3 regions of the Streptomyces sp. NPDC050263 genome follow, and region 3 is predicted to be linked to each of the others. Evidence: riboswitches for the same ligand, from Rfam matches in the RefSeq annotation. Region 3 holds a riboswitch; each other region holds the start of a gene.
What was found. Region 3 has a riboswitch for thiamine pyrophosphate ahead of AB0J04_RS03055 (thiamine ABC transporter substrate-binding protein). Riboswitches for the same ligand answer to the same signal wherever they lie in the genome.

Region 1: another riboswitch for thiamine pyrophosphate. It lies ahead of thiO (glycine oxidase ThiO); the one in region 3 lies ahead of AB0J04_RS03055 (thiamine ABC transporter substrate-binding protein).
Region 2: another riboswitch for thiamine pyrophosphate. It lies ahead of thiC (phosphomethylpyrimidine synthase ThiC); the one in region 3 lies ahead of AB0J04_RS03055 (thiamine ABC transporter substrate-binding protein).

The regions. Positions count from the first base shown of each region.
Region 1 covers NZ_JBFAKW010000005.1:28,475-38,243, reverse strand. The annotation lists gene thiE (thiamine phosphate synthase) at 1-525, opposite strand, end outside; gene AB0J04_RS03375 (Rv2175c family DNA-binding protein) at 625-990, opposite strand; gene AB0J04_RS03370 (FAD-dependent oxidoreductase) at 1,075-2,277, opposite strand; gene AB0J04_RS03365 (hypothetical protein) at 2,393-2,743, opposite strand; TPP riboswitch at 2,796-2,907, shown strand; gene thiO (glycine oxidase ThiO) at 2,905-4,080, shown strand; gene thiS (sulfur carrier protein ThiS) at 4,077-4,277, shown strand; gene AB0J04_RS03350 (thiazole synthase) at 4,281-5,075, shown strand; gene pknB (Stk1 family PASTA domain-containing Ser/Thr kinase) at 5,305-7,257, shown strand; gene AB0J04_RS03340 (deoxyribonuclease IV) at 7,292-8,170, shown strand; gene AB0J04_RS03335 (sulfite oxidase-like oxidoreductase) at 8,227-8,859, opposite strand; gene bfr (bacterioferritin) at 9,060-9,539, shown strand; gene AB0J04_RS03325 ((2Fe-2S)-binding protein) at 9,584-9,769, opposite strand, start outside.
Region 2 covers NZ_JBFAKW010000010.1:17,633-27,401, forward strand. The annotation lists gene AB0J04_RS06720 (IclR family transcriptional regulator C-terminal domain-containing protein) at 1-697, shown strand, start outside; gene AB0J04_RS06725 (SsgA family sporulation/cell division regulator) at 798-1,244, shown strand; gene AB0J04_RS06730 (YibE/F family protein) at 1,558-2,820, opposite strand; TPP riboswitch at 3,642-3,831, shown strand; gene thiC (phosphomethylpyrimidine synthase ThiC) at 3,824-5,626, shown strand; gene AB0J04_RS06740 (hypothetical protein) at 5,714-6,727, shown strand; gene AB0J04_RS06745 (VWA domain-containing protein) at 6,724-8,187, shown strand; gene AB0J04_RS06750 (hypothetical protein) at 8,307-9,182, opposite strand; gene AB0J04_RS06755 (metallophosphoesterase) at 9,376-9,769, opposite strand, start outside.
Region 3 covers NZ_JBFAKW010000004.1:136,867-146,635, forward strand. The annotation lists gene AB0J04_RS03050 (iron ABC transporter permease) at 1-1,476, opposite strand, end outside; gene AB0J04_RS03055 (thiamine ABC transporter substrate-binding protein) at 1,452-2,546, opposite strand; TPP riboswitch at 2,629-2,736, opposite strand; gene rlmN (23S rRNA (adenine(2503)-C(2))-methyltransferase RlmN) at 2,759-3,865, opposite strand; gene AB0J04_RS03065 (phosphatidate cytidylyltransferase) at 4,038-5,294, opposite strand; gene frr (ribosome recycling factor) at 5,294-5,851, opposite strand; gene pyrH (UMP kinase) at 6,024-6,782, opposite strand; gene tsf (translation elongation factor Ts) at 6,972-7,808, opposite strand; gene rpsB (30S ribosomal protein S2) at 7,966-8,910, opposite strand; gene AB0J04_RS03090 (M23 family metallopeptidase) at 9,191-9,769, shown strand, end outside.

The sequences.
Region 1 (9,769 bases), on a different contig from region 3:
GAGGTCGATGCCGCCGATCGCGAACCAGGGGCGGTCCGCGCCGAGGGCGGCCGTGTGCCGGACCAGGCCGAGGCCGGGGGCGGGCCGGCCGGGCTTGGTGGGAGTGGGCCAGCAGGGGCCGGTGCAGAAGTAGTCCACGCCCTCCTGGACCGCGGCGGCCTCCGCCTCCGCCTCGGTGTGCGTGGAGCGGCCTATGAGGACGTCGGCGCCGAGGATCGCGCGGGCCGCGGAAACCGGCAGGTCGCCCTGGCCCAGATGGAGGACGTCGGCCCCGACGGCATGGGCGACGTCCGCGCGGTCGTTGACCGCGAGCAGCTTGCCGTGCCGGGCGCAGGCGTCGGCGAACACCCTGAGGTGCTCCAGTTCCTCGGCCGCCTCCATGCCCTTGTCCCGCAACTGGACGATGTCGACGCCGCCCGCGAGGACCGCGTCCAGGAACTCCGGCAGGTCGCCCTGGCGGGTGCGGGCGTCCGTGCAGAGGTACAGCCGGGCGTCGGCCAGCCGGGCGCGAGCGGTGACGGGCATACGAAGGTCCCCCCAGGGTGGTGGTGTACGAGGGCCGGCGGCCCCCGTACACCGGGTCGTTCGGTTCGATCCGCAGGTCGGACGCCAGGCGTCGCCAGGTCAGACGGCGAGCGCCTGGGCGCGGCGCTTCACCTCCGTGCCGCGATTCTCACTCAGGGCCTGCGCCGGGGTGCCTGGGAGGGTCGGGTCGGGGGTGAAGAGCCACTCCAGCATCTCTTCGTCCGTGAAGCCGTCGTCCCGCAGCAGGGTCAGGGTCCCGGACAGGCCCTTGACCACCTTGTCCTCGTCGATGAAGGCGGCGGGGACGTGCAGTGCGCGGTTCTCGCCACGGCGTACGGCGATGAGCTGGCCGTCCCTGACCAGCTGCCGGACGCGCGTCACCTCGACATCGAGCATTTCTGCGATGTCGGGCAGGGTGAGCCAGGCGGGGACGAGAACATCGGTCTTTGCGTCAATCTCGGTCACGGGAACAAGCCTGCCATCTGCCGCTGACAGTCGGAAGTCGGGCCGGTCCGACCAGGGCGTTCCGGCCGGGGCGGACCGGTGTGTTCAGGCCGGGGCCGTCGCCGTCTTCAGGGGCCTCGCCGGGTCCGCGAGCAGCAGCGGGTCCATGCGCGCGCCCGCCTCGATCAGCCGTCTGCCCTGGGCGAGGTCGCGCGGACGCCCCACGGCCAGCAGGGCGACCAGACGGCCCTCCCGCAGCCAGCAGACCGTCCAGGCCGGTCCGGACGGGTCGCCGCGCCACACCGCGCGGTCGGCCTCGGCATGGTGCCCGGCGTACTGGACGAAGCGGCCGAACTGCTCGGACCAGAAGTACGGGACGGGGTCGTAGACGGCCTGGGGCTCGCCGGTGCTCGCGCCGACGATGTTCGCCGCGACCGTGCGCGGCCCCTGGAGAGCGTTGTCCCAATGGTGGACGAGAAGCCGCTCGCCGTACCTTCCCGAAGGGAAGGAGGCGCAGTCGCCGACCGCGTACACGTCCGGCACGGAGGTGCGCAGACGGGCGTCGGCCACGACCTCGCGGTGCGCGCCCAGCTCGACGCCGGAGCCGGTCAGCCAGGCGGTGGCCGGGCGGGCGCCGATGCCGACCACGACGGCGCCGGCGGGCAGTCGCGAGCCGTCGTCGAGGACGACCGCGCCGGGTTCGACGCGCTCCACGCGCGTGTGGGTGCGCAGCACGGCGCCGCTGTCGGCGTACCAGGCGGCCATCGGGGCGGCGACCTCGGCGGGCAGGGCCCCGGCCAGCGGTCGGTCGGCGGCCTCGACGACGGTGACCGCGCAGCCGGCCTCGCGCGCGGCCGTGGCGAACTCCGCGCCGATCCAGCCGGCGCCGACGACCACGACGTCGTGCTGTCGGGCGAGCACGGGCCGTAGCCGTTCGGCGTCGTCCAGGGTGCGCAGCAGATGCACGCCGCGCACGCCCTCGGCGCCGGGCAGTCGGAGGGGTTCGGCGCCGGTGGCGAGCACGAGGACGTCGTACGGGACCGGGCCGCGCTCGGTGTCCAGCTCGTGGTCGGCGGGGCGCAGGCCCAGGACCTCGCGGCCGAGCTCCAGCTCGATGCCGAGGCCCTCGAAGTCGACGTCGAAGGCGGAGCCCTCGGACGTGCCGAGCAGGACGGCCTTGGACAGCGGGGGCCGGTCGTAGGGCTGGTGGGGTTCCGCGCCGATGAGCGTCACCGTGCCGTCGAAGCCCTGGTCGCGCAGGGCGACCGCGGTCTGCACGCCGGCCATGCCCGCGCCGACAACGACCACGCGCCGCGCCGCGGGCCTGCCTTCCTGCGTCTGCGTCTGCGTCTGCGTCTGCGTCTGCGTCTCGCTCACCCGATCACCATAGTCGGATCACCCTAGTCAGCTGACGCCTCGTCAGTCAGCCGTCGTGCGCTGTGACCTGCTCCACGACGCTCGTGCCGCTGCCGTCCTGCGACTCCCACTCCCAGGTCTCGTCGAGGCGCACCCGGCCGTCGGGCAGCTCCACGACGGCCGACACGCAGTGCCCCGAGGACGTCGTCCCGTCGTACTTGAGCTGTACGTAGCGGAAGTCGAGCCGGTCTCCCTCCCGGGTACCCACCAGGCGCCCCCGTACGACGTCGCCGCCCGCGTATTCGGCCCATACCGCGCCGTCCCGCTCGTGGTACGTGAAACGGGTACGGGTGCCGACCTGCCCGGGGGCCTGGTCGGCGACCGGGGCGAGGACCAGGCCGTCGAGTGACCGCGCCATGGGCGGAGGCTCCCTTACTGAGGTGTGCGGGGTCGGGCTAGGGTGGCCAACGTAGAGCACTCGCGGGAGCCCGGACGCACCGGGCTGAGAGGGAGGCTGGCGGCCTCCGACCGTACGAACCTGATCCGGGTCATGCCGGCGAAGGGAGGGGCTGGACGCCCATGTCGTCTCCACTGTCACCGTCGTCTCCACGTACGTCGGACGTCCTCGTCATCGGGGGCGGGGTCATCGGGCTGGTCACGGCCTGGCGGGCCGCGCAGCGCGGCTTCGCCACGGCGGTGGTGGACCCGGAGCCGGGCGGCGGGGCCGCCCGGGTGGCCGCCGGGATGCTGGCCGCCGTCACCGAGCTGCACCACGGCGAGCAGACCCTGCTCGGCCTCAACCTGGCCTCGGCCCGCCGGTATCCGGACTTCGTGACCGAGCTGACCGAGCTGACCGGACACGGCCTCGGCTACCGGCGCTGCGGCACGCTCGCGGTCGCGCTGGACGCCGACGACCGCGCCCACCTGCGCGAACTGCACGCCCTTCAACGGCAGTCGGGGCTGGAGTCGGAGTGGCTGTCCGGGCGGGAGTGCCGGCGCCTGGAACCGATGCTCGCGCCGGGGGTGCGCGGCGGGCTGCGGGTGGACGGCGATCACCAGATCGATCCGCGACGGCTGGCCGGGGCACTGCTGGCCGCGTGCGAGCGGGCGGGCGTGGTCTTCCACCGCGCCTGGGCCGAGCGGCTGTCCGTCGCGGGCGGACGGGCCGCGGGCGTCGTCACCCGGGACGGTACGACGCTGGAGGCGGGGCAGGTGGTGCTCGCCGGCGGCAGCCTGAGCGGGCGGCTCTCGGGGGTTCCGGAGGACGTCCTGCCCCCCGTACGGCCCGTGAAGGGTCAGGTGCTGCGGCTGACCGTGCCGCGGCCGTACGCGCCGTTCCTGAGCCGGACGGTGCGGGCCGTGGTGCGCGGCAGCCAGGTCTACCTGGTGCCGCGGGAGAACGGCGAGCTGGTCGTGGGCGCGACCAGCGAGGAGCTGGGCTGGGACACGACGGTGACGGCGGGGGGCGTGTACGAGCTGCTGCGCGACGCCCATGAGCTGGTCCCTGGGATCACCGAGCTGCCGCTCACGGAGACCCGCGCGGGGCTGCGGCCCGGGTCGCCGGACAACGCGCCGCTGCTCGGGCCGACGGAGCTTGACGGGCTGCTGCTGGCCACCGGGCACTACCGCAACGGCGTGCTGCTGACGCCGGTGACCGGTGACGCGATGGCGCATGCCCTGGCCACCGGGGAGCTGCCGGACGAGGCCCGTCCCTTCACGCCCGGGCGTTTCGCCCTCCAGGAGCAGCCCGCATGAACATCTCGGTCAACGGAGAGCGCCGGGAGGTCGCGCCCGGCACGGCTCTCGACAGCGTCGTCCGCACGCTGACCCCGGCCCCCTCCGGAGTGGCCGCCGCCCTGAACGAAACCGTCGTCCCGCGCGCGCAGTGGCCGTCGACGTCCCTCTCCGAGGGGGACCGCGTCGAGGTCCTCACCGCCGTCCAAGGAGGCTGACCCATGGCCGACGATCCCTTCGTCCTCGGAGGTACGTCCTTCTCGTCCCGGCTGATCATGGGCACGGGGGGCGCGCCCAGCCTGGAGGTGCTGGAGCGGGCGCTGGTGGCGTCCGGGACCGAGCTGACGACGGTCGCGATGCGCCGGGTCGATCCTTCGGTGCACGGGTCCGTGCTGTCGGTGCTGGAGCGGCTGGGCATCCGGGTGCTGCCGAACACGGCGGGGTGTTTCACCGCCGGGGAGGCCGTGCTGACGGCTCGGCTGGCGCGGGAGGCGCTGGGGACGTCCCTGGTCAAGCTGGAGGTCATCGCCGACGAACGGACGCTGCTGCCGGATCCGATCGAGTTGCTGGACGCGGCGGAGACGCTGGTGGACGACGGGTTCACCGTGTTGCCGTACACGAACGACGATCCGGTGCTGGCCAGGAAGCTGGAGGACGTGGGGTGCGCCGCGGTGATGCCGCTGGGGTCGCCGATCGGCTCCGGCCTGGGCATCCGCAACCCGCACAACTTCCAGCTGATCGTCGAGCACGCGCGCGTGCCGGTGATTCTCGACGCGGGGGCCGGTACGGCGTCGGATGTGGCGCTGGCGATGGAGTTGGGGTGTGCGGGGGTGATGCTGGCGTCGGCGGTGACGCGGTCGCCGGACCCCGAGCGGATGGCGTCCGCCATGCGGGCCGGGGTCGAGGCGGGGAGGTTGGCCCGCCTCGCCGGGCGGATCCCCCGCCGCTACTTCGCGCAGGCGTCCTCTCCTGCGGCGGGCCTCGCGGCGCTGGACCCCGAGCGACCCGCGTTCTGACCGCCGGTCCAGCCCCGAAAAAGCGTCTCCCACCCACGCACCACCCGTTTCCTCTCGGCCGATCCGGTCGGCCGAGAAGTGGGCGTCGCTCGTGAGGGCTCAGCCCCGTCGGCAGCCGACCCGCCATGTGCCCGCCCGCCCATGACTCGCGTCACAGCTCGGCTGCAGTCGGGGGTCGATCGTGGTGGAGGTGGGGGTCGTGTCAGTGGCTGCTCGTAGACTCGCCTGCGTGGACACGACCCTTCAGGACCCTCTGGTCGGGCAGGTGCTCGACGGCCGGTACCGCGTCGAGGCGCGGATCGCGGTCGGCGGGATGGCCACGGTCTACCGGGCCGTGGACACCCGCCTCGACCGCGTGCTCGCGCTCAAGGTGATGCACCCGGCGCTCGCCGCCGACGGGGCGTTCGTCGATCGGTTCATCCGGGAGGCGAAGTCCGTCGCCCGCCTCGCACATCCGAACGTCGTCCAGGTGTTCGATCAGGGCGCCGACGCGTCGTACGTGTATCTCGCCATGGAGTACATCGCCGGATGCACCCTGCGTGACGTGCTGCGCGAGCGCGGGGCGCTGCAGCCGCGGGCCGCGCTGGACATCCTGGAGCCGGTGCTCGCCGCGCTGGGGGCCGCGCACCGCGCCGGGTTCGTGCACCGGGACATGAAGCCCGAGAACGTGTTGATAGGGGATGACGGGCGGGTCAAGGTCGCCGACTTCGGGCTCGTGCGGTCCGTGGACACCGTGACCAGCACCACCGGGGCCGTGCTCGGCACCGTCGCCTATCTCGCTCCCGAGCAGATCGAGCAGCCCGGAGCCGCCGATCCCCGGGTGGACGTGTACGCGTGCGGGGTCGTGCTCTACGAGATGCTCACCGGCGAGAAGCCGCACGACGGCGACTCCCCCGCGATCGTGCTCTACAAGCACCTCCACGAGGACGTCCCGCCGCCGTCGGCCGCCGTCCCCGGTCTGCCGTTCGAGCTGGACGAACTGGTCGCCACCGCGACGGCCCGCACGCCCGGAGTCCGGCCGCACGACGCCGTCGCGCTGCTCGGGCAGGTGCGGGAGGCGCGCGCCCCGCTCAGCGAGGCGCAGTTGGACGCGCTGCCGCCGCAGGCCGTCTCCGCCGGGCACGACATCGCCGAGGACCGCACCAGCGTCATCCCGCGCTCGCTGACCGTGCCCCGCCCGCTGCCCGTCAACGAGGACGACCCCCTCGACCCGGCGCACGGCGACGGCTCGGTCGACCGGACCTCCCGGTTCCAGAGCCCGCCGCCCCTGCCGCCGCGGCGGCGTTCGGTGCGGCCGCCCCGGCGTGGGGTGCTCGCGCTGGTCACCGTCGTCCTGCTGGTGTTCGGTGTGGGCGCGGGCGTCTGGTACATCAACTCCGGCCAGTTCACCAAGGTCCCCGCGGTGCTGACGCAGAAGGAGGCGGAGGCCAGGAAGCGGCTGGAGGCGGCCGGACTCGAGGTCGGCAAGGTCCAGCACGAGTACAGCGACACCGCGAAGCGCGGCACGGTCATGGAGACGGACCCCGAGCCGGGCGCGAAGATCCGCAAGAACGACTCGGTGACGCTCACCGTCTCCGACGGCCCCGAGATCGTGAAGGTGCCGGATGTGAAGGGCTCCCGGCTGGACAAGGCCGAGGCGCTGCTGAAGACGGACGGCCTGGAGCCGGGGCTGGTCACCAAGGCGTTCAGCGAGGACGTCATCAAGGGCTTCGTGATCAGCACGGACCCGGAGGCGGGCTCGCAGCGGCGCGCGGGCACGGCGGTCGCGATCGTCGTCAGCAAGGGCAGCCCGGTCGACGTCCCGGACGTCACCGGGGAGACTCTGGCCGACGCCAGGGCCGAGCTGCAGGAGGCCGGCCTGAAGGTGAAGGTCGCCGCCGCGGCGGTCAACTCCGAGTTCGACAAGGGGCAGGTCGCGGCGCAGACCCCGGGGGCCGACAGCCAGGCCGCCGACGGCGACACGGTGACGCTGACGCTGTCCAAGGGGCCGGTGCTGGTCGAGGTCCCGGACGTGGTCGGTGCGAGCGTCGACGACGCCACCTCGCTCCTGGAGCAGTCCGGGTTCAAGGTCAAGGAGGACCGCGGGCTGCTCGGGCTCTTCGGCGACAGCGTCAAGAAGCAGTCCGTGGAGGCCGGCGAGATGGCGCCCAAGGGGTCGACGATCACCATCACCATCCGGTGACCGGCGGGGCGGCAGGGCATGACACCCTGACCGGGTGAGTCCTCGATCCCCCTTCCCCTCCCGCAACCCCGTCGGCGGTCATGTCCCCGTGGCCGGCGGTCTGCACGACGTGGGCATGCCGTACGCGCACGATCTCAGGGCCGAGACGGTCCAGGTGTTCGTCGCCAACCCGCGCGGCTGGGCGACGCCCGTCGGGAACCCGCGACAGGACGAGGCGTTCCGCGAGGCGTGCGCGGCTCAGGCGGTCCCGGCGTATGTGCATGCGCCCTACCTGATCAACTTCGGCTCGCACACCGAGGCGACGGCCGAGAAGTCGGCGGAGTCGATGCGGCACTCGCTGCGCCGCGGGCGGGAGATCGGCGCGCTGGGCGTGGTCGTCCACACCGGGAGCGCGACGGGCGGGCGGGACCGGTCGGTGGCGCTGAAGCAGGTGCGCGAGTACCTGTTGCCGCTGCTGGACGAGCTGACCCACGACGACGACCCGTTCCTGCTGCTGGAGTCGACGGCCGGCCAGGGCGCCTCGCTCTGCTCCCGGACCTGGGACTTCGGACCGTACTTCGAGGCGCTGGACGCCCATCCCAAACTCGGCGTCTGCCTCGACACCTGTCACATCTTCGCGGCCGGACACGACCTGACCGGCCCGACCGGGATGCACCAGACCCTCGATCTGCTGGTGGACACGGTCGGCGAGGGCCGGCTGAAACTGATCCACGCCAACGACTCCAAGGACGTGGTCGGCGCCCACAAGGACCGGCACGAGAACATCGGCGCCGGCCACATCGGCGAGGACCCGTTCCGGGCGCTGATGACCCACCCCGCGACCGAGGGCGTACCGCTGATCATCGAGACGCCCGGCGGCAAGGAGGGACACGCGGCGGACGTGGAGCGGCTGAAGAAGCTCCGCGACGGCTGACCGGCTGACGGCTGACGGCTGACGGCTGACGCCGAGACCTGGCGGCCGTGCGTCGGTCAGAGCTCGGGGCCGTCGCCCGGTCCCTCCTGGTAGGAGTACCGCTGTTCCTTCCAGGGGTCGCCGATGTTGTGATAGCCGCGCTCCTCCCAGAAGCCGCGGCGGTCGGCGGTCATGTACTCGATGCCGCGCACCCACTTGGGGCCCTTCCAGGCATAGAGGTGCGGGACGACCAGGCGGAGCGGAAAGCCGTGTTCGGCCGTGAGCAGCTCGCCGTCCTTGTGGGTGGCGAAAATCGTGCGCTCGGCGGCGAAGTCGGCGAGGCGCAGGTTGGAGCTGAAGCCGTACTCGGCCCACACCATCACATGGGTGACGTGCGGCGCGGGCGGCGCGATCTCCAGGATCGTCCGGGCCGGGATGCCGCCCCACTCGGCGCCGAGCATGCTGAACTTCGTCACGCAGTGCAGATCGACCATGACGGAGGCGTACGGAAGCGCCGTGAACTCCTCGTGGTTCCAGGAGCTCTTCTCACCGTCGGCGGTGGCGCCGAAGACCCTGAAGTCCCAGCGCTCAGGCCGGAACTTGGGCACCGGACCGTAGTGGGTGACGGGCCAGCCGCGCTGTAGTCGCTGCCCCGGCGGAAGCTCTGTCACCGCTTCTTCCCCAGATTCACGCTCCACCGGCTGACCCATGACTCCATCCTGACAGACCTGCGACAGTGCACATGACCAGCCATGACCGCCCATATCCAGAATCGGGCAACTACTACTAAGCATGCACTAACTTACTAAGTACGCACTTACTGGACGATCTTCGGCACCGGTGAAATCATGCGGCGGAACCCTCCCCGAATTCCCCACTCCGAATTCCCCATGCGGAAGGAGCCTCTGCGATGCAGGGCGACCCCGAGGTCATCGAGTTCCTCAACGAGCAGCTCACCGGTGAGCTGACCGCGATCAACCAGTACTTCCTCCACGCCAAGATGCAGGAGAACTTCGGCTGGACGAAGCTCGCGAAGTACACCCGGCACGAGTCGTTCGACGAGATGAAGCACGCCGAGGTGCTCACCGACCGCATTCTGTTCCTGGAGGGGCTGCCGAACTACCAGCGGCTGTTCCATGTGCGCATCGGCCAGACGGTCAAGGAGATGTTCGAGGCCGACCGGAAAATCGAGGTCGAGGCGATCGACCGTCTGAAGCGCGGCATCAAGGTGATGCGCGAAAAGGGCGATGTGACGTCCGCGAACATCTTCGAGTCGATCCTCGAGGACGAGGAGCATCACATCGACTACCTGGACACACAGCTGGAGCTGGTGGAGAAGCTCGGCGAGGCGCTGTACATCGCCCAGCTGATCGAGCAGCCGGAGAGCTGAGCCCCGGGCGGCCGCAGGCTGGGCCGTACAGGTCCTAGGCGGTCCTAGGCGGCTTCCTCCAGCTCGGTGAGGACCGGCCGACCCTGGTCGGCCAGCTCACGGCGCGGGCATGCGCCCCGGCCGAGGATGGCCTGAATGCGACGTACGCACGAGCCGCAGTCCGTTCCGGCCTTGCAGGCCGAGGCGATCTGGCGGGGCGTGCAGGCTCCGTCGTCCACATGCTTCTGGAC
Region 2 (9,769 bases), on a different contig from region 3:
CGTCGCCGAGCACGAGTACGGAGCCCCGGCGAAACAACTCGCCCGGGAGACCGGCCTCGCGCTGCCCACGGCCTACCACCTGCTGCGCACCCTCGTGCACGAGGGCTATCTGCGCCGGGACAAGGGGCTGTTCTTCCTCGGCGAGGCAGCCGAACGGCTCGGCAGCAGCGGGGCGGCGCAGAAACGTCGCAGCACGGTCGCCGACACCCTGGCGCAGTGGCGTGATTCGATCGGTGTCCCTGTGTACTACGCCCAGTACCGCGACGGCGAGATCGAGATCATGTGCGTCTCCGACACCCCGGGCAACCCGGCCGTCGAGGAGTGGGCCGACTTCCGCGAGACCGGACACGCGCACGCCATCGGCCAGTGCCTGCTCGCCCAACTGGACGAGGACACCCGACGCGACCACCTGGACCGCTACCCGGTGGAGTCGATCACCCCGTACACCGTGCGTGACAACCACACTCTGTTGCGCCGCCTGGAGCGCATGCGGCGTATGGAACCGGTCGTGGAACGACAGGAGTACGCGCTGGGCACCGTCTGTGCCGCCATTCCGATCACCGTGGGCGCCACGGCGGCGACGATGGCGATCTCTCTCCCCTCCCACCACGCCGACCGGTTGCTCCCGGCGGCACGGCAACTGCAGAGCGAGGTCGGGCGACTGTTGGGGGCGCTCGCGATCTCTATCAGTATCTGAAAACTCACTCCTTGTGATCTGTTGTGTACGTTCAGCAAGATGCGTGCAGTGTCAAAAGGTTCATTCCCGGCCAGTCGACGGCAAATGACGGGGTAAGGCGATGCGCGAGTCCGTGCAGGCAGTACAGGCAGAAGTCATGATGAGCTTCCTCGTGTCCGAGGAGCTCTCGTTCCGCATCCCGGTGGAGCTGGGGTACCAGTCGTGCGATCCCTATGCCGTGCGGCTCACCTTCCACCTGCCCGGTGACGCCCCGGTGACCTGGGCCTTCGGGCGCGAACTGCTCATCGACGGGGTGGGCAGGCCGTGCGGCGAGGGTGACGTCCGTGTCTCGCCCGCCGATCCCGACGTGCTGGGCGAGGTTCTGATCCGGCTTCAGGTCGGCGGCGACCAGGCCCTGTTCCGTTCCTCGGCGGCGCCGCTCGTGGCCTTCCTCGACCGCACCGACAAGCTGGTCCCGCTGGGCCAGGAGGGTGCGCTGGCCGACTTCGACGCGCATCTGGACGAGGCGTTGGACCGGATCCTCGCCGAGGAGCAGAGCGCCGGCTGACGGGACGGCGGCGAGTGGTAGCAGAACGCTTCGCCACTGGTGAAGCTATGCAGGAACGCTTCTCCTGTGACGCTGCGACCGATCGGCTGGAGGGGCCTTCTCGGGCCTTCTCGTGCTTCCGGGGGGCTTCCCGGTCCTTCTGGGTCGCTCCCCCGGACCTCTTCGTTGGGTGCTCCCCGGACCTCTCCCTGGGGTGCTCCCCCGGCAGACCGTCGGGGGAGCCTGGCGGAGAGCGGGCCGGGGCCCAAGTCGCCGATGCACCGATGCGCCGGCTCGCGGAGGGACTCCCGCCCCGGCCTCCCGCCCTCCGGCTCTAACGCTTGCGTCGCCTGCCGCGGCCGCCCCGGCCCTGGGCGGGACCAGCGGCAGCCGCTGCCACCGCAGCGGTCGGAGCCGTCGGAGGCGCCGGAGTCGTCTCCTGGGCCGGCACGGACGCCGTTCCCGGGCCCGGCCGGTCGGCGGCGACCACCAGCGCGGCCAGGGCCGTTGTGACGGGCACGGAGGCGACCAGGCCGATCGACCCGACCAGGGTGCGCACGATCTCCTCGGCGACCAACTCGCTGTTGGCGACGGCGCCCACGCTGCTCTGCGCGATCGAGAACAGCAGCAACAGCGGCAGCGCTGCACCGGCATAGGCGAGGACGAGCGTGTTGACCACGGACGCGATGTGGTCCCGGCCGATGCGGATGCCGGCCCGGTACAGCCCCCGCCAGCCCATCGACGGGTTGGCCTCGTGCAGCTCCCAGACGGCCGAGGTCTGCGTGACCGTCACGTCGTCGAGGACACCGAGCGAACCGATGATGATGCCGGCGAGCAGCAGACCGCTCATGTCGATCGACGGATACAGGCCGTGGATCAGGCCGGTGTTGTCGTCCGTGTTGCCGGTGAGCGCCGCCCAGTCGATGAACAGCGAACCGAGGATGCCGATGAGCAGCAGTGAGATGAGCGTGCCGAGCACCGCGACGGAGGTGCGGGCCGAGAGGCCGTGACACAGATAGAGCGCGATCAGCATTATCGCGCTCGCCCCCACCACCGCCACGACCAGCGGGTTCGAACCTTGAAGGATCGCCGGCAGCACGAAGAAGTTCAGCACCAGGAAGCTGATGGCCAGCGCGACCAGCGCCATGACGCCCCGAAGCCGCCCGACGACCACGACGGCGACCGCGAAGATGATGGCCAGCACGCCCATCGGGATGCGCCGGTTCACGTCGGTCACCGAGTACTGAAGGTCCTTCGGCGCGGAGGGCTCGTAGGCGACCACGACCTTCTCGCCCTGGTCCAACTGCCGTGACTGGTCCGGCTGGACGATCTCCGTGAACGTACGGCCCTTGTCATTGCCGGTGTCCACGCGGATCGTGGCCCTCTTGCAGGAGCCGCTCGCCTGCTGCTGCGCGGACGAGCCCTCGGCCGTCGAGGTGTCGCCGGTCGGGGTGTCGCCCGAGGCGTTCACCGACGCGCAGCTCACCTTCACGACCTTGGTGACCGTGGCCTGCTGGGTCTGCCGGTCGAAGCCGACTCCGGTGCGCTCGTGCGCCGGAGCTCCGCCGGGCCACAGCACGACGAGCCCGACCAGCACCGCCGCACCGAACGGGATGAGGATGGCCGTGATGACCTTGCGCAGGTGCTGCGAGACGGGGGCGGCCGGACCGTGGCTGTGGCTGTGACCGTGGGAATGCCCGTGGCCCCCGCCGGAACCCGGGCCGTGCCCGTCGCCGGCGCCCGAGCCGTTCCCCCCGCCGGAACCGGGGCCGTGACCGTGCCCGCCGGAACCCGGCCCGTTGCCGTTGCCTTCGCCGCGGCCATGATCGTGACTGCCGCCGTGGCCCTCGCCTGGCTCGCTCCGAAGACCACCACCATGGCCGCTGCCGTGACCGCCGTCGGGGCTCTGCCCATGTCCGTGCTCGCGGTCACGGCCGTATTCGTCGCCGGGGCCGGGGCCGTATCCGCGCCCTTGACTGCGCCCGTTCCCGTATTGGTAGCCGGTTCCGCGCCCGCCGCCGCTGCCGGGTGGGCTGTGCCCGGGCCCTCCGCCAGAGCCCGGCCCTCGGCCCTGTCCCGGCCCTTGACCCCTGGGGGCACCGCCGCGCGCCGGTCCGTCCAGCCCGCCCAGTCCACCCAGCCCGCCGGCGTATCCCGGCCCCTGTTCGGGGCCGTGCCCGTGGTTGCGTCCGTGATCGTGACCGCCGTTGAAGGCGCGGTCGTCACCGGGGCCGCGTCCAGAGCCGTTGTCGTTGCCGCTACCAGGGCCGTCGCTCGGGCCGTTTCCGGCGCCGGGCCGGCGGGGCGGCTCGGGCGGTGGGTACGGAGGCTGGTGTGTCGTGGTCACCGACCGATCATCGCAAGAACGGTAGGGGCCCTCTGTTCACCGCGCCCGAATTGACGCTAGCGTGGAGGCACCTTTGCACACGCGGGAGCTCGGAGCACCGGGCTGAGAGGGCGCTGACCTCCGTCTTTGCGATGTTTCACGTGGAACGTCTCTCGAGTCGAGTGATGTTTCACATGAAACCTCGGCAGGCGGTAGCCGCTGCGTCGACCGCCGAACCTGTTACCGGGTAATGCCGGCGTAGGGAGTAGGTCTCATGACCAACAAGGACGCACGCACGCCTGCCTCCGTTCGGGACGAAACGTCCCAGGAGGTCGGGAAGTCCATCGGCTGGCACAAGGGGTACGTCGAGGGCACTCGCCCCGACCTGCGCGTGCCGGTCCGTCAGGTGCATCTGACCAACGGGCAGTCGGTCGCGCTGTACGACACCTCCGGTCCGTACACCGATCCGCTGGTCGACACGGACGTCCGCAGGGGGCTGCTGCCACTGCGCGACAACTGGATCATCGGCCGTGGCGACACCGAGGAGTACGCGGGCCGTCCCGTCCGCCACGAGGACGACGGCATCAAGCACACCTCACCGCGCGGTGGTCTGCGCAATCTCGACGCGGTCTTTCCGGGGCGGCCGCGCCTGCCCCGTCGTGGCCGGGACGGCAAGGCGGTGACTCAGCTCGCGTATGCCCGCCGGGGTGAGATCACCCCCGAGATGGAGTTCGTGGCCATCCGAGAGAACGTTTCTCCTGAGGTGGTCCGCGAGGAGATCGCGGCGGGCCGTGCGGTGTTGCCGGCCAACGTCAACCATCCGGAGATCGAGCCGATGATCATCGGCAAGCGCTTCCTGGTGAAGGTCAACGCCAACATCGGCAATTCGGCGGTGACGTCCTCCATCGAGGAGGAGGTCGAGAAGATGACCTGGGCGACCCGTTGGGGCGCCGACACGGTCATGGACCTGTCCACCGGCCGCAACATCCACACGACCCGCGAGTGGGTCCTGCGCAACTCCCCCGTCCCCATCGGCACGGTGCCGCTGTACCAGGCGCTGGAGAAGGTCGACGGCCGCGCGGAGGAACTGACCTGGGAGATCTACAAGGACACGGTCGTCGAGCAGGCCGAGCAGGGCGTCGACTACATGACGGTCCACGCCGGTGTCCGCCTGCCGTACGTCCCGCTCACCGCCAACCGGAAGACCGGCATCGTGTCGCGCGGCGGCTCGATCATGGCGGCCTGGTGCCTCGCGCACCACAAGGAGTCGTTCCTGTACGAGAACTTCGAGGAACTCTGCGAGATCCTCGCCGCCTACGACGTCACCTACTCGCTGGGCGACGGGCTGCGGCCGGGTTCCATCGCGGACGCCAACGACGAGGCCCAGTTCGCGGAGTTGAGGACGCTCGGGGAACTCAACCGGATCGCGAAGCGTTTCAATGTTCAGACGATGATCGAAGGCCCGGGCCATGTCCCGATGCACAAGATCAAGGAGAACATCGACCTTCAGCAGGAGATCTGTGATGAAGCTCCGTTCTATACGCTCGGCCCGCTGACGACGGACGTCGCGCCGGCGTACGACCACATCACTTCCGGCATCGGTGCCGCGATGATCGCCTGGTGGGGCACGGCCATGCTCTGCTATGTCACGCCCAAGGAACACCTGGGCCTGCCCAACCGTGACGACGTCAAGACGGGCGTCATCACCTACAAGATCGCCGCCCACGCAGCCGACCTCGCCAAGGGGCACCCCGGTGCGCAGGAATGGGACGACGCGCTGTCCGACGCCCGCTTCGAGTTCCGCTGGGAGGATCAGTTCAACCTCGCCCTCGACCCGGACACGGCACGGGAGTTCCACGACGAGACACTCCCCGCGGAGCCGGCGAAGACGGCGCACTTCTGCTCGATGTGCGGGCCGAAGTTCTGTTCGATGAAGATCAGTCAGAGCATCAACGAGCGGTTCGGCGCAGGGGTCGCCGACGGGGCCACGGCTGAGGAGATCGCCGAGGGGATGTTGGAGAAGTCGAAGGAGTTCGCGGCGAGCGGAAGCAGGGTGTACCTACCGCTGGCCGACTGACGCCTCTGGATTGGCGCTGCCCGATCAGGCTCGATGCCTGGTCATGGGCAGCGCCATGAGAGGGCGGCTGTGACGGGGGGATGGACCTTGGAGTTTCTGAAGACGACCGAGCCGGTCCGGTCATTGGTCTGGCAGGGCGGTGACCTGGTCGATGTAGTGGGCGGCCGGGCCTGGAACCGCGACGGTGCGGAGCGCCGCGCGGCTACCGGTCGGGGTTCGGAGTTCGACAAGTTCGACAGATGCGTCGTCTCGCCCTCCGGCCGCTACAGCGTCGTCTACGCCGAACGTGGGGCCGACGCCCTCTTGCTCGAGGGAGCGATCCCGCTCCGTGAGCTGACTCGCGACTCCTACCACGACGAGGACTTCGACTACCCCGTAGCCCTGACTGCTCTGCCGGACGGCCGGGAGATCCTGGTCCACTGCCCGGAGGAGTACAACGTGCTCCAGATCGAGGACGCGGCGTCCGGACAGCGGCTCACCCCCGGAACCCGCGAAGCGAAGGACGTGTTCCATTCCCGTCTGTCGGTGAGCGGGGACGGCAGACGTCTGCTGGTTGCCGGCTGGGTGTGGCACCCGTACGGCATCGCCGAGGTGTTCGATCTGGAGGCCGCGCTGACCGACCCGGCCGTGTTGGACGGACACGGGGTGCTGCCCATGGAGCCGGGGATCGATGCCGAGGTGGTGTCGGCCTGCTGGCTCGACGACGACCGCCTGGCGGTGGCGACCGGAGAGGAGTTCCTCGACGACGAGGATGTCCCCGCGCTAGGACCCCGTCAGATCGGCGTGTGGTCGCTGTCCGGTCGCGCGTGGGTGCACCGGAGCTCCGTCGACTTCGAGGTCGGGACGCTGATCGCGGGAGGCGGTCGCGTCGTCTCGTTGCACGGACATCCCCGGCTGATCGACGTCAGGACCGGGGAAGTGCTGGAGGAATGGCCCGAGGTGGCGATTCCCCGCCGGGAGGGGGCATACGGCGTCACCCACATACCGACACCGGTCGCGGCGCTGCATCCGGACGGCACGCACTTGGCGGTCGCTCAGGACGAGAACATCGCGCTCGTTCGGTTGCCGTCGGCCGTCGGCTCGGCAGACTTGCCTCCATGACAGCGCGATCCATGAGCAAGGGCGCCAATCTGCCGGTCGACGCGCCGGACGTCCGGGTGGAACTCAGCTGGGCCGAGGGGGTCGGTGGGCCGGACATCGACGTCTCGGCGCTGCTGTTGACGAGCGACGGCCGGGTTCGTGACGACGGGGACTTCGTCTTCTACAACCAGCCGCTTCACGCGTCCGGCGCCGTGAGACACGTCGGTAAGCGGCGGGAGGCCGGCGTGATGACCGACGCGGTCCATGTGTATCTCCGCTCGCTGGAGGCGGCCATCACGCGGGTGGTGCTGTGTGCGTCGGCCGACGGCGGCACGTTCGGGCAGGTGAGCGGTCTGACGTTGCGGCTGTTCGGTACGGGCGGGCGGTCCGAGCTGGCGCGCTTCGAGATGCAGGCCGACACGGAGACGGCGTTCATCGGCGGCGAACTGTACCTGCGCGAGGGGCGCTGGAAGTTCCGGGCGGTAGGGCAGGGGTACGCCTCCGGACTCGCGGGAGTGGCCACCGACTTCGGGATCACGGTCGATGAGGAGCAGGCGGCACATCCTCTGCCCACTCCGCAGAGCCCGCCCACTCCACAGAGCCCACCGGTCCCGTCGAGCCTGCCGGGCTCGGTACCGGTCCCACTGAACCCTCCGGTCCCGGCGACGCCCGCTCGGCCGGACTCAGGGGCGGTGTCCCCGCCGCCAGGTCCTCGGCTGACCAAAGGGGAGGAGCGGCTGCCCGTCGACATGCGTAAGCGGCTGTCGCTGCGCAAGGAGCAGGTCGCCGTCAGTCTGAGCAAGCGGGGAGCGGCGGGGATCACCGCGCGGGTCGTGCTCGTCCTCGACGCCTCCGGCTCCATGGCGTTCCTGTACTCCCGGGGAGTCGTGGCGGACGTCGTGGAACGGATGGCGGCGGTGGCGGCAGAACTCGACGACGACGGAGAGATGCAGGCCTGGACGTTCGCGAGCGAGTCCGCTCGCCTTCCCGACCTTCGTCTGGGCGAACTCCCCGAGTGGCTGCGGCTGCACGTGCGCGTGGGCGAGATCAGTCTGTTCCGGCGCAACAGGAAGCCCCGCAAGGGGATGGAGCCGGGGCAGGTCGACATGCGCGCGGTCGGCATCCAGAACGAGGAGCAGAAGGCGATCGCCCAGGTCAGATCGTATGTGCGGGAGAATCCGGCGACCGCGCCGACCTTGGTGCTGTTCTTCTCCGACGGAGGGGTCTATCGCGACGCGGCGATCGAGCGGGAGCTGCGGGCGGCGGTGGAGGAGCCGATCTTCTGGCAGTTCGTGGGGCTCGGCCGGTCCAACTACGGGGTCCTGGAGCGGTTCGACACGCTGCCCGGGCGCCGGGTCGACAACGTGGGCTTCTTCGCTGTGGACGACATCAGCGCCGTCCCGGACCAGGAGCTCTACGACCGGCTGCTGTCCGAGTTCCCCAGCTGGATCACGGCAGCGGGCCGCGCAGGCATTCTCTGACGGGCCACCAGGGCCACCAGGGCCACCAACCAGGGCCACCGCGGTCGCCCAGGGGCAGGTCGGCCCGGCGTACGGCTTGCGCTCCCCTCGGCGGGTCGGCGGGGGCGCAAGCCGAGTGCCTATTCCGGCTTGTGGTCCGGTCCGCCGAAGTCCGGGCTGGTGTAGTCCGGGCTGCTGAAGCTCGGCCGCGGGCCGGTCGAGCGGCCGTCGTCAGGGCTGCTGAAGCCCGGGCGGTCGTAGCCGATCTTCGGCAGACGGCCGGTGGGAGCCGGCGGGGGCGGGGCGGTGTGCAGGGCGGTCGCCGCGCCCGGACTGGCGAGGGCCTCTCGGAGAAACGGCAGGATGCCGCGCTCCAGTAGGGCTTCTCGCCAGGCTTCCCTGGCCAGGGAGACCTCCTCGCTCAGTTCGCCGTACGGTTCGGCCCCCAGGGAGGGCCGGTTGCGCAGGGCGGTGAGCAGCAGCGCGACGGTGGCGACGAGGATCGCGGCCACAGCCACGGCCCCGAACGTCCAGCCGGCTGTGAGCATGGTCCGGGCGAACGCCTGCTCGGGGTCGAGCACGCTGAGGATGTAGCCGACGAGCAGGAAGATCACTGCGGCGGTCCCGGCGAGAACGGGGGTGAGGACGGCGGCGACGGCGCCCGCGCCGGCGGCCTCGGCGGCCTGGGCCGCGTCCCCCATGGTGGTGGCGAGCCCCATCGCGGCCGCGTTCGGCTCGGCGGAGCCGGTCTCGGACGCGGACGACGGGGTGGACGGCGCCGGATGGCGCAGTTCCTCGCGGACCTTCACGTAGTGCTGGTACTCGGCCGCCGCGGCCACCGTGATGAGGGCGGAGGCGTTGAGCGCCATGGTGCGCAGTTGTTCGGGGTTGAGCCGCTGTCCGACAGCGGCCAGTTCCGGGTGGTGTGGTGCGGAGCGCAGCGCCTCGTCGAGGATCCGCTCGTACTCCTGGCGGTCCTCGCTGTGCAGGTGCTGCGGAACGCTGTTCATGTGCATCCCCCGATGCTCCGTAGGGCTTGGGGCTCGCATGCCAACGAGCCGTCGGGCAGAAACGGAGGGGAGCCTGCTACGGATAGACCGATGGTAGAGCGGCGACGGCATGGGGTGACAGGGGGTTTGCCGAAATTGGCCCCTGGCCTGCGGTGTCACGGGCGAGTCGAAAGTGGGGCACAGCATGCCCCGGGAACGGTCAGATATCCAGGGGCAGTTGCTGGACCAGCAGTTTTCCGGCCATCGTCACGCCGCCGTCCATCGCGATGGCCAGTCCGTCGGCGTAGACGTGCGGTCCTTCGACATGGGGACCGCCGCTGTCCTCGCCGTCCTCCGAGTCCGAGCCGACTTCGCCCAGCAGATAGGGAATCGGGCTGTGGCCGTGAACGATTCGGGTACCGCCGTACGTATCGAGCAGGGAACGGACGGCGTCGGCTCCACCTTCGTCCCGGAAGGAGAAGCGTTTGGTGAACTTGCGGAACAGGTCCCACACCTCGTCCGCGTCGTTGCGCGTGATCGTCTCGCGGACGGTGTCGTTGACCGCCTCGATCGAGTCGCCGTAGTCGAGGTAGGCGGTGGTGTCGGAGTGGACG
Region 3 (9,769 bases):
CGCGAACCCGGCCGCGACCAGCAGCGCCCGCCGCACCATCGGCAGGTCGACCTCCCGCCACACCCGCCAGGGCGACGCCCCGAGCACGGCCGCCGCCTCCCGCAGCCGCCGGTCCACCGCCCGCAGCACCGGCAGCATGGTCCGGACGACGAAGGGCACGCCGACCAGCGCCTGCGCGAGCGGCACCAGGATCCAGCTGCCGCGCAGGTCCAGCGGAGGCTCGTCGAGCGCGATCAGGAACCCGAAGCCGACGGTCACCGCGGAGACGCCCAGCGGCAGCATCAGCAGCGCGTCGAAGCCCCGCACCAGCCGTCCGGCGTCCCGGCGGGTGAGAGCGGCCGCGGCGAGCCCGCCGATCAGCACCGCGATCCCGGTCGCGGCGAGGGCGTACTCCAGCGAGTTGCCGATGGCCTCGATCGGCGGGACCAGGAAGACATTGCCGTCGTCGCTGGTCAGCGCCCGGTAGTAGGCGAAGTCGGGCGCGTCGAACGAGCGCTGCACCAGCACCGCGAGCGGCAGCACGAGCAGCACGGCGATGCTCGCGAGCACCCCGGCCAGCAGCGACCACTGCCCGGCCCCGCGCGGCCGCCGCGCCGTCACGGCCGCGTCCACCAGCCGCAACGCGGTCTCCCGACGCCGCACGGTCCACGCGTGCACGGCGAGGACCGCGCCGACGGCCGCGAACTGGACGATCGTGAGGACGGCGGCCGTGGACAGGTCGAAGATCTCGGAGGTCTGCCGGTAGATCTCCACCTCCAGGGTGGAGAAGGTGGGACCGCCCAGGATCTGCACCACACCGAACGAGGTGAAGGTGAAGAGGAAGACCATCAGCGCGGCGGCCGCGACAGCCGGCCCGAGGGCGGGCAGGGTCACCGTGCGCCAGGCGCGCAGCCGGGACGCGCCCAGCATCCGCGCCGCCTCCTCCTGCCCGGGGTCGAGTTGCGCCCACAGCCCGCCCACGGTCCGAACGACGACCGCGTAGTTGAAGAAGACGTGCGCGAGCAGGATCGCCCACACCGTGGTGTCCAGCCGTACGCCCCACAGCTCGTCGAGCAGGCCGCCCCGCCCGACCAGCGCCAGGAACGCCGTGCCGACGACGACCGTCGGCAGCACGAACGGGACGGTGACGACCGCGCGCAGCACCTGCTTGCCGGGGAAGTCCAGACGCGCGAACACATACGCCCCCGGCAGCGCGACCAACAGCGTGAGCGCGGTGGAGACGAGCGCCTGCCAGGTGGTGAACCACAGCACATGCCGGACGTCGGACTGGGCGAGCACGTCCCACAGCCGCCCGAACCGCCAGCTCCCGTCGACGTCGAGCCCCCGGGCGACGATCGCAGCGACCGGGTAGGCGAAGAACACCGCGAAGAACGCGACGGGCAGGGCCATGAGCCCGAGCCGCGCCGCCGCGCTCCCCTTGGCGCCGCTGCCCTTGCCGGGGGCTGCTTCGGTCACTTCAGTACGAGCGAGGTCCATGACTTGACCCAGTCGTCGCGGTGTTCGGCGATCTTCGCCGGGGCGAGGGTCTCGGGGTCCTTCGCCTGCGGCCCGTACTGCGTGAACTCCGCCGGAATCTGCGCGCCCGTCCGCACCGGATAGACGAACATGTTGAGCGGCATGTCCTCCTGGAACTCCTTGCCGATCAGGAAGTCGATCAGCGCCTTGCCGCCCTTGCTGTTGTGCGCGTTGCTCAGCAGCCCCGCGAACTCGACCTGCCGGAAGCAGGTGCCGGCCGCGACCCCGGTCGGGGCGGTGGTCGGCTTCGGGTCGCCGTAGATCACCTCGGCGGGGGGTGAGGAGGCGTAGGAGACGACGAGCGGCCGGTCGGCCCCCGCCTTCTTGCCGCCGGCGGACCCGGAGAACTCCTCGTTGTAGGCCTGCTCCCAGCCGTCGACGACCTTGACGCCGTTGGCCTTGAGCTTCGCCCAGTACCCCTCCCAGCCTCCGTCCCCGTACTTCGCGGCCGTGCCGAGCAGGAAGCCGAGTCCGGGTGAGGAGGTGGAGGCGTTCTCGGTGACGAGGAGGTTCTTGTAGGCGGGCTTGACGAGGTCGTCGAAGGAGGCCGGCGGGGTCAGCTTGTGCTCGGTGAAGTACGCCTTGTCGTAGTTGACGCAGATGTCGCCGAAGTCGATCGGCGTGACCCGGTGCTTCTCGGCGTCCAGCTGGAACGCGCTGCCGACCTGGTCCAGCCCCTTCGCCTCGTACGGCTGGAAGAGCCCGTTGTCGAGCGCGCGGGAGAGCAGGGTGTTGTCGACGCCGAAGAAGACGTCGCCCTGCGGGTTGTCCTTGGTGAGGATGGCCTTGTTGACGGCCTGCCCGGCGTCGCCGTCCTTGAGGACCTTCACCTGGTAGCCGGAGGTCTTCTCGAAGTCGGCGAGCACGGTCTTGGACACGGCCCATGAGTCATGGCTGACGAGGGTGACGGTCTTGGACTCCGCCGCCACTCCCTCGCTGCCGTCGCCGTCCGTGGATCCGCACGCGGACAGCGTGGACAGCGCGATCATGCCGAGCCCGAGGGCCGCGGCCTTGAAGGTCTTGTTGTGCACTGGTTTTCCTCCTGGGGTGGACCAGGAAGAGACGCGGCCCTGCCCGGGTGTCCGCAGGGGACATCCGGGCAGGGCGCAACAGCTCGAGTGATGACCGAACTTCCTACCCAGAATGACCTGGGCGAGGTTCAGAGGGTCTGCGGCCTGGGTGCCGCACTCTCAGCGCTGTGGCGCTCCCCTGTCGGAATATGAAGATGTGTATGGCCTAAAGACTACCGCTCGGTGGCCGCGAGCTGACCGCAGGCCCCGTCGATCTCCTGACCGCGGGTGTCCCGGACGGTGACGGGCACCCCGTGCGAGGCGATCGCCTCGACGAACGCCTTCTCGTCCTCCGGCCGCGAGGCCGTCCACTTCGAGCCCGGCGTCGGGTTGAGCGGGATGAGGTTGACGTGCACGGGCTTGCCGCGGAGCAGCCGGCCGAGCCGGTCACCTCGCCAGGCCTGGTCATTGATGTCCCGGATCAGCGCGTACTCGATGGACAGCCGACGGCCGGACCGCTCGGTGTACTCGAACCCTGCGTCCAGCACCTCGCGCACCTTCCACCGCGTGTTCACGGGGACGAGGGTGTCGCGCAGTTCGTCGTCGGGAGCGTGCAGCGAGATCGCGAGCCGGCATTTGAAGCCCTCGTCGGAGAACCGGTGGATGGCCGGCACGAGCCCGACCGTCGACACGGTGATGCCCCGCTGCGAGAGCCCGAGGCCGTCCGGCGCGGGGTCGGTGAGCGCCCGGATGGAGCCGACGACCCGCTTGTAGTTGGCGAGCGGCTCACCCATGCCCATGAACACGATGTTGGACAGCCGGGCCGGCCCGCCCGGAACCTCGCCGTCCCGCAGCGCCCGCATGCCGTCGACAATCTGATGGACGATCTCGGCGGTGGACAGATTCCGGTCCAGCCCCGCCTGCCCGGTCGCGCAGAACGGACAGTTCATCCCGCACCCGGCCTGCGAGCTGATGCACATCGTCACCCGGTCCGGGTAGCGCATCAGCACCGACTCCACGAGCGTGCCGTCGAACAGCCGCCACAGGGTCTTGCGGGTGGTCCCCTGGTCCGTCGACAGATGCCGGACGACCGACATCAGGTCCGGCAGCAGCGCCTCGCGCAGCTTCTCGCGCGAACCGGCGGGGATGTCCGTCCACTCCGCCGGGTCGTGCGCGTAGCGCGCGAAGTAGTGCTGGGACAGCTGCTTGGCACGGAACGGCTTCTCACCGATCTCCGCCACGACCTCCTTCCGCTCGGCGGGCGAGAGGTCGGCAAGGTGCCGCGGCGGCTTCTGGGCTCCGCGGGGGGCGACGAAAGTGAGTTCTCCGGGCTTAGGCATAGCCGTACCAGTGTCGCAGATCGAATCGTGTGACCGGTGCCGCGCTCGGCACAGCGGCAACGGCCTCAGGGCGGCCTCGCAGCGACGGGCCCCTGCCCCGGAGACCGGACGCTGTTGGCGAATTTCCGGAGACCGGGGCGGGGGCCCGTGCGAGCCGTTCTGCGCGGGTGGGTCAGCCGGAGCCGACGAACAGCACGAACAGGGCCCAGACGACAGGAGCCGTAGGGAGCAACGAGTCCAGCCGGTCCATGATGCCGCCGTGGCCCGGGAGGAGCGTGCCCATGTCCTTGATGCCCAGGTCCCGCTTGATCATGGACTCGCCGAGGTCGCCGAGCGTGGCGCTGGCCGCGACGGCGAAGCCGAGCACCAGGCCCTGCCACCAGGTGCCGTCGTCGATCAGGAACTGCATCAACAGCGCGCCCGCGACCATCGCGAACGACACCGCGCCGAGCAGACCCTCGCGGGTCTTGCCGGGACTGATGCGCGGGGCGAGCTTGGTCCTGCCGAAGCGCCAGCCGACGGCGTACGCGCCCGTGTCGCTGACGACCGTCAGGAGCAGGAACGTCATGACGCGGAACGCCCCGTCGTCGGAGGCGAGCATCACGGCGACGAACGTGGCCAGGAACGGGACGTAGAAGGCCGCGAAGACGCCTGCCGTGACGTCCTTCAGATAGCCCTCGGGCGGTTCCGTCATCCGCCAGACCAGCACCGCGAGCGCGGTGAGGGCCATGGCGACCCAGGCGCCCTCGGCGCCCCGGACGTAACCGGCGACGACCATCGCCGCGCCGCCGACCGCGAGCGGCACGAGCGGCGCCTTGATGCCCTTGCGCTCCTGCAGCCTGCTGGTCAGCTCCCACAGACCGACGACGACGGCGACCGCGACCACGCCGACGAACACGGCCTTGACGATGAGCAGCGACGCGAGGATCACCGCACCGAGCCCGACCGCGACCCCTATGGCCGCGCCCAGGTCTCGGCCCGCGCTCTTCTTCTGCGGGGCGGGCGCAGGGTGCGGGACGTCGGACATGGGCTCCGGATTCTGCGGCACCGCCGCAGGGGGCCGTGCCGACGGGGTGTCGTTGCCGCGAGCGGCGTCGCCGTAGGGTTCGCCGCCGTAAGGCGTGCCGCCGTAAGGCGGGTTGCCGTAAGGCGGGTTGCCGTAGGACGCGGTGCCGTAGGACGCGCCGTGGTGGGGCTCGTCTCGGAACAAGGGGCCGCCCGGCCGAGCGGCCCCCCGGTCGTCATCCTGGTTTCCGCCGTGTGCGGGTACGTCGGGGACGATGGGCATGGGGCGAGTCTGCTGCGCCTCAGGCGCATCGTACGCGGGACCCGCCGGGGCGGCCCCCTGGACAGGACCCTGGGCAGCGGGCCCCCAGTACCCGGCCCGTGACCCGGCTTGCGGCGGTGAGCCCCAGGAAGAGTCGTTCATCAGACCTCGAGCAGCTCCGCTTCCTTGTGCTTCAGGAGCTCGTCCACCTGGGCGACGTACTTGTGCGTCGCGTCGTCGAGCTCCTTCTCCGCACGGCGGCCCTCGTCCTCGCCGACCTCGCCGTCCTTGACGAGCTTGTCGATCCCGTCCTTGGCCTTGCGACGGACCGCGCGGATGGACACCTTGGCGTCCTCGCCCTTGCCCTTGGCGACCTTGATGTAGTCGCGGCGGCGCTCCTCGGTGAGCTCGGGGAACACCACCCGGATGATGTTGCCGTCGTTGCTGGGGTTGACGCCCAGGTCCGAGTCGCGGATGGCCTGCTCGATGTTGCGCAGGGCCGTCTTGTCGAACGGGGTCACGACCGCCATGCGCGGCTCCGGCACGGAGAACGAAGCCAGCTGGTTGATCGGCGTCGGCGCGCCGTAGTAGTCGGCCACGATCTTGTTGAACATCGCCGGGTGCGCACGGCCGGTGCGGATCGCGGCGAAGTCCTCCTTGGCGACCACGACGGCCTTCTCCATCTTCTCCTCGGCCTCGAGGAGGGTCTCTTCGATCACCACTTGCTCCTGCGTGTCTTGAGTAGGCCCGGCTGCGGTTCCTTACGGGGCGGCGGCCGGCTGCGTCGCGTCTTCTTCCTGCACGGTTCCCGACCGGCAGGACATTGTCCATCCCCCGGCCAGGGTCCGTCCCCCGGTCAGGGGCTGTCGTACGAGACCGGGGTTGTGCCGGTCAGGCCCGGCTGCCTTGCTCACCCACAAGCGTGCCGATCTTCTCACCCTTGACGGCGCGAGCGATATTGCCCTCCGCCAGAAGCTCGAAGACGAGGATCGGCAGCTTGTTGTCGCGGCACAGTGTGACGGCGGTGGCGTCGGCGACCTTCAGCTCGCGCGTGATGACCTCGCCGTAGCCGAGGGCGTCGAACTTGACGGCCTCCGGGTTGGTCTTCGGGTCGGAGTCGTAGACGCCGTCCACGCCGTTCTTGCCCATCAGCAGCGCCTCGGCGTCGATCTCCAGGGCGCGCTGCGCGGCGGTGGTGTCGGTCGAGAAGTACGGCATGCCCATACCGGCGCCGAAGATGACCACCCGGCCCTTCTCCAGATGCCGCACGGCCCGCAGCGGGATGTACGGCTCGGCGACCTGGCCCATGGTGATGGCCGTCTGGACGCGGCTGTCGATGCCTTCCTTCTCCAGGAAGTCCTGGAGGGCGAGGCAGTTCATGACCGTGCCCAGCATGCCCATGTAGTCCGAGCGGGCCCGGTCCATGCCGCGTACCTGGAGTTCGGCGCCGCGGAAGAAGTTACCGCCGCCGATGACGACGGCGATCTCCGCGCCGTCCCGGACGACGGCCGCGATCTCCCGGGCGATCTTGTGCACCACGTTCGGGTCCACGCCCAGGCCCCCGCCACCGGAGAATGCCTCACCGGACAGCTTCAGCAGAAACCGGCCGCGTACCTTGCCGTCGTCGCTCTTCTGGGGCTTGGTGGTCATGGGAGATCCCGCCTCTTTCACGTGGTGCACATACGAAGAAGGCCACTGCCGGTGGGGTGTCGTCCGCAACCCGTGCTCGGCAATGGCCTCCTCGTCAGATCTGCTGTCGTCCGTCACGCGTGCGCGTGACGGCGTACCGGACGACTGCATCCGACCCTATCGGGCCGACGCGTCGATCGCGGTACGGACTCAGATGCCGACCTTGATGCGCGTGAAGCGCTTCAGGGCGACACCGGCCTCGTCCAGGACCTTCTGGACGGACTTCTTGTTGTCCAGCGCGTACGGCTGGCCGAGCAGCGTGGCGTCCTTGAAGAAGCCGTTGAGGCGACCCTCGACGATCTTCGGCAGGGCGGCCTCGGGCTTGCCCTCGGCGCGGGTGGTCTCCTCGGCGACGCGGCGCTCGGACTCGACGACCTCGGCCGGCACGTCCTCCTTGGAGAGGTACTTCGGCGCGAAGGCGGCGATGTGCTGGGCGATGCCCTTGGCGACGTCGGCGTTCGGCTTGTCCAGCTCGACGAGGACACCGATCTGCGGGGGCAGGTCGGGCATCGTGCGGTGCATGTACGCGAACACGAAGCCGTCGGCGAACACCGCGAAGCGGTCCAGCACGATCTTCTCGCCGAGGTTGGCGTTGGCCTCGTCCACGAACGCCTGGACGGTCTTGCCGGCCTCGATCTCGGAGGCGAGCAGCGCCTCGAGGTCGGCCGGGGAGGTCTTGGCGACGTGCTCGGCGATCGCGGCCGCGGCGGCCTGGAACTTCTCGCCCTTGGCGACGAAGTCCGTCTCGCACTTCAGCTCGACGAGGACGCCGGAGGAGTTGTCGTCAGCGATGATCGAGACCACGGCGCCGTTCTCGGCGGAGCGGCCCTCGCGCTTGGCGACGCCCTTCTGGCCCTTGATCCGGAGCGCCTCGACGGCCTTCTCGACGTTGCCCACGGCCTCGTCCAGGGCCTTCTTGCAGTCCATCATGCCGGCGCCGGTGAGCTCACGGAGCTTCTTGACGTCAGCGGCGGTGTAGTTCGCCATGATCTGTGAATCTCTCTCGGAGTTCGAAGTCTCGAAGATCTACGAAGATCTGGGGCTGTGGGTGAACGGCGGGCGGCTCGGTCAAGACGCCACCCGCCGTCACTTCGTCCCTGGGGCCGTACGGACTGCTGTGCGACCGTACGGCCTACGGCCTGACTCAGGCCTGCTCGCCCTCGGCGGCCGGAGCGGCCTCGGCAGCGGGGGCCTCGTCGGCGACGGGCGCCTCTTCGGCGACCGGAGCCTCGGCAGCGGGGGCCTCGGCGGCGGGCGCCTCAGCGGCCGGAGCCTCGGCAGCGGCCTCGGCCGGCTTCTCGGCCTCGTCCGCCTTCTTCTCGCCCTCGAGCAGGTCGCGCTCCCACGCGGCCAGCGGCTCGGCGGCGGCCTTGTCGCCCTTGTCGCCGGTGGCGACGCCGGAGCGGGAGATGAGGCCCTCGGCGACGGCGTCGGCGATCACGCGGGTGAGCAGGGTGACGGAGCGGATCGCGTCGTCGTTGCCCGGGATCTTGTAGTCGACCTCGTCGGGGTCACAGTTGGTGTCGAGGATGGCGACGACCGGGATGTTGAGCTTCCGGGCCTCGCCGACCGCGATGTGCTCCTTCTTGGTGTCCACGATCCAGACGGCGCTGGGCACCTTGGACATCTCGCGGATACCGCCGAGGGTCTTCTCGAGCTTGGCCTTCTCACGCGAGAGGACCAGGAGCTCCTTCTTGGTCAGACCCGAGGCCGCGACGTCCTCGAAGTCGATGAGCTCGAGCTCCTTGAGGCGCTGGAGGCGCTTGTAGACGGTCGAGAAGTTGGTGAGCATGCCGCCCAGCCAGCGCTGGTTGACGTAAGGCATGCCGACGCGGGTCGCCTGCTCGGCGATCGCTTCCTGCGCCTGCTTCTTCGTGCCGACGAACATGACCGTGCCGCCGTGGGCGACGGTCTCCTTGACGAACTCGTAGGCGCGGTCGATGTACGACAGCGACTGGAGCAGGTCGATGATGTAGATGCCGTTGCGCTCGGTGAAGATGAAGCGCTTCATCTTCGGGTTCCAGCGACGGGTCTGGTGACCGAAGTGGACGCCGCTTTCCAGCAGCTCCCGCATCGTGACGACGGCCATGGCCGTTCTCCTTGGGTTTCTCGGTTGTGCCGCGGGAACCGGACGGCTCCCGCGCCTGACGCCCGCGATGCGCCGAGCCACGAAGGACCGAGGGGCGCTGATACCGGGAGACCGACCGTGGCCGGCACCCGATACCGGGGCGTGCGAAGTCGACCCGGTGACCCGGATCGCCAGAAGAAGTGTACGGGACCCGCGGGGCGGCGGGTGACGCCGCTGTCCACAACCGGCGAGTGGTCCACAGGCCGGAGCCGTGATCGCTCGCATGCGGAACGGTCTCCCCATGTACCCGCACACGAAACGACACTCCGGCGGCGTGCCCCTGTCCCTGCGCCTGCCACTGCCGGTGTCCCTCTTCCTGCCGCTGTCCCTGCTCCTGTCGGTCACGATCCTGGTCCTGGCGTCCGTGGCGTGGGCGAACCCGCAGGCCCCGCCGCGAGCCCCCGCGCCCCCTGCGCCCGCGGTCCCGGCGATCGGCCGCGCCTGGCCGGTGGGCACACGCCCGGCGGTGCTGCGCGGCTGGGAGCCCCCGGCGACGCCTTACGCCCGCGGCCACCGAGGCGTCGACCTGGCGGCCCCGCCGGGCGCCCCGGTGCGGACGGTGGCAGCCGGCCGCGTGTCCTTCGCGGGTCGGGTGGCAGGCCGGGGCGTCGTCTCGGTGGAACTGACGGCGACGGGCGAACCACCCCTGCGCACGACATACGAACCGGTACGGGCATCGGTGCGCAAGGGCGACGAGCTCGTCCCGGGCCAGACGGTCGGCACGGTGGAACCGACAGGCTCCCACTGCACCCGGACCTGCGTGCACTGGGGCCTGCTGAGCGGCGGGACCTATCTGGACCCCCTGTCGCTACTGCCCCCA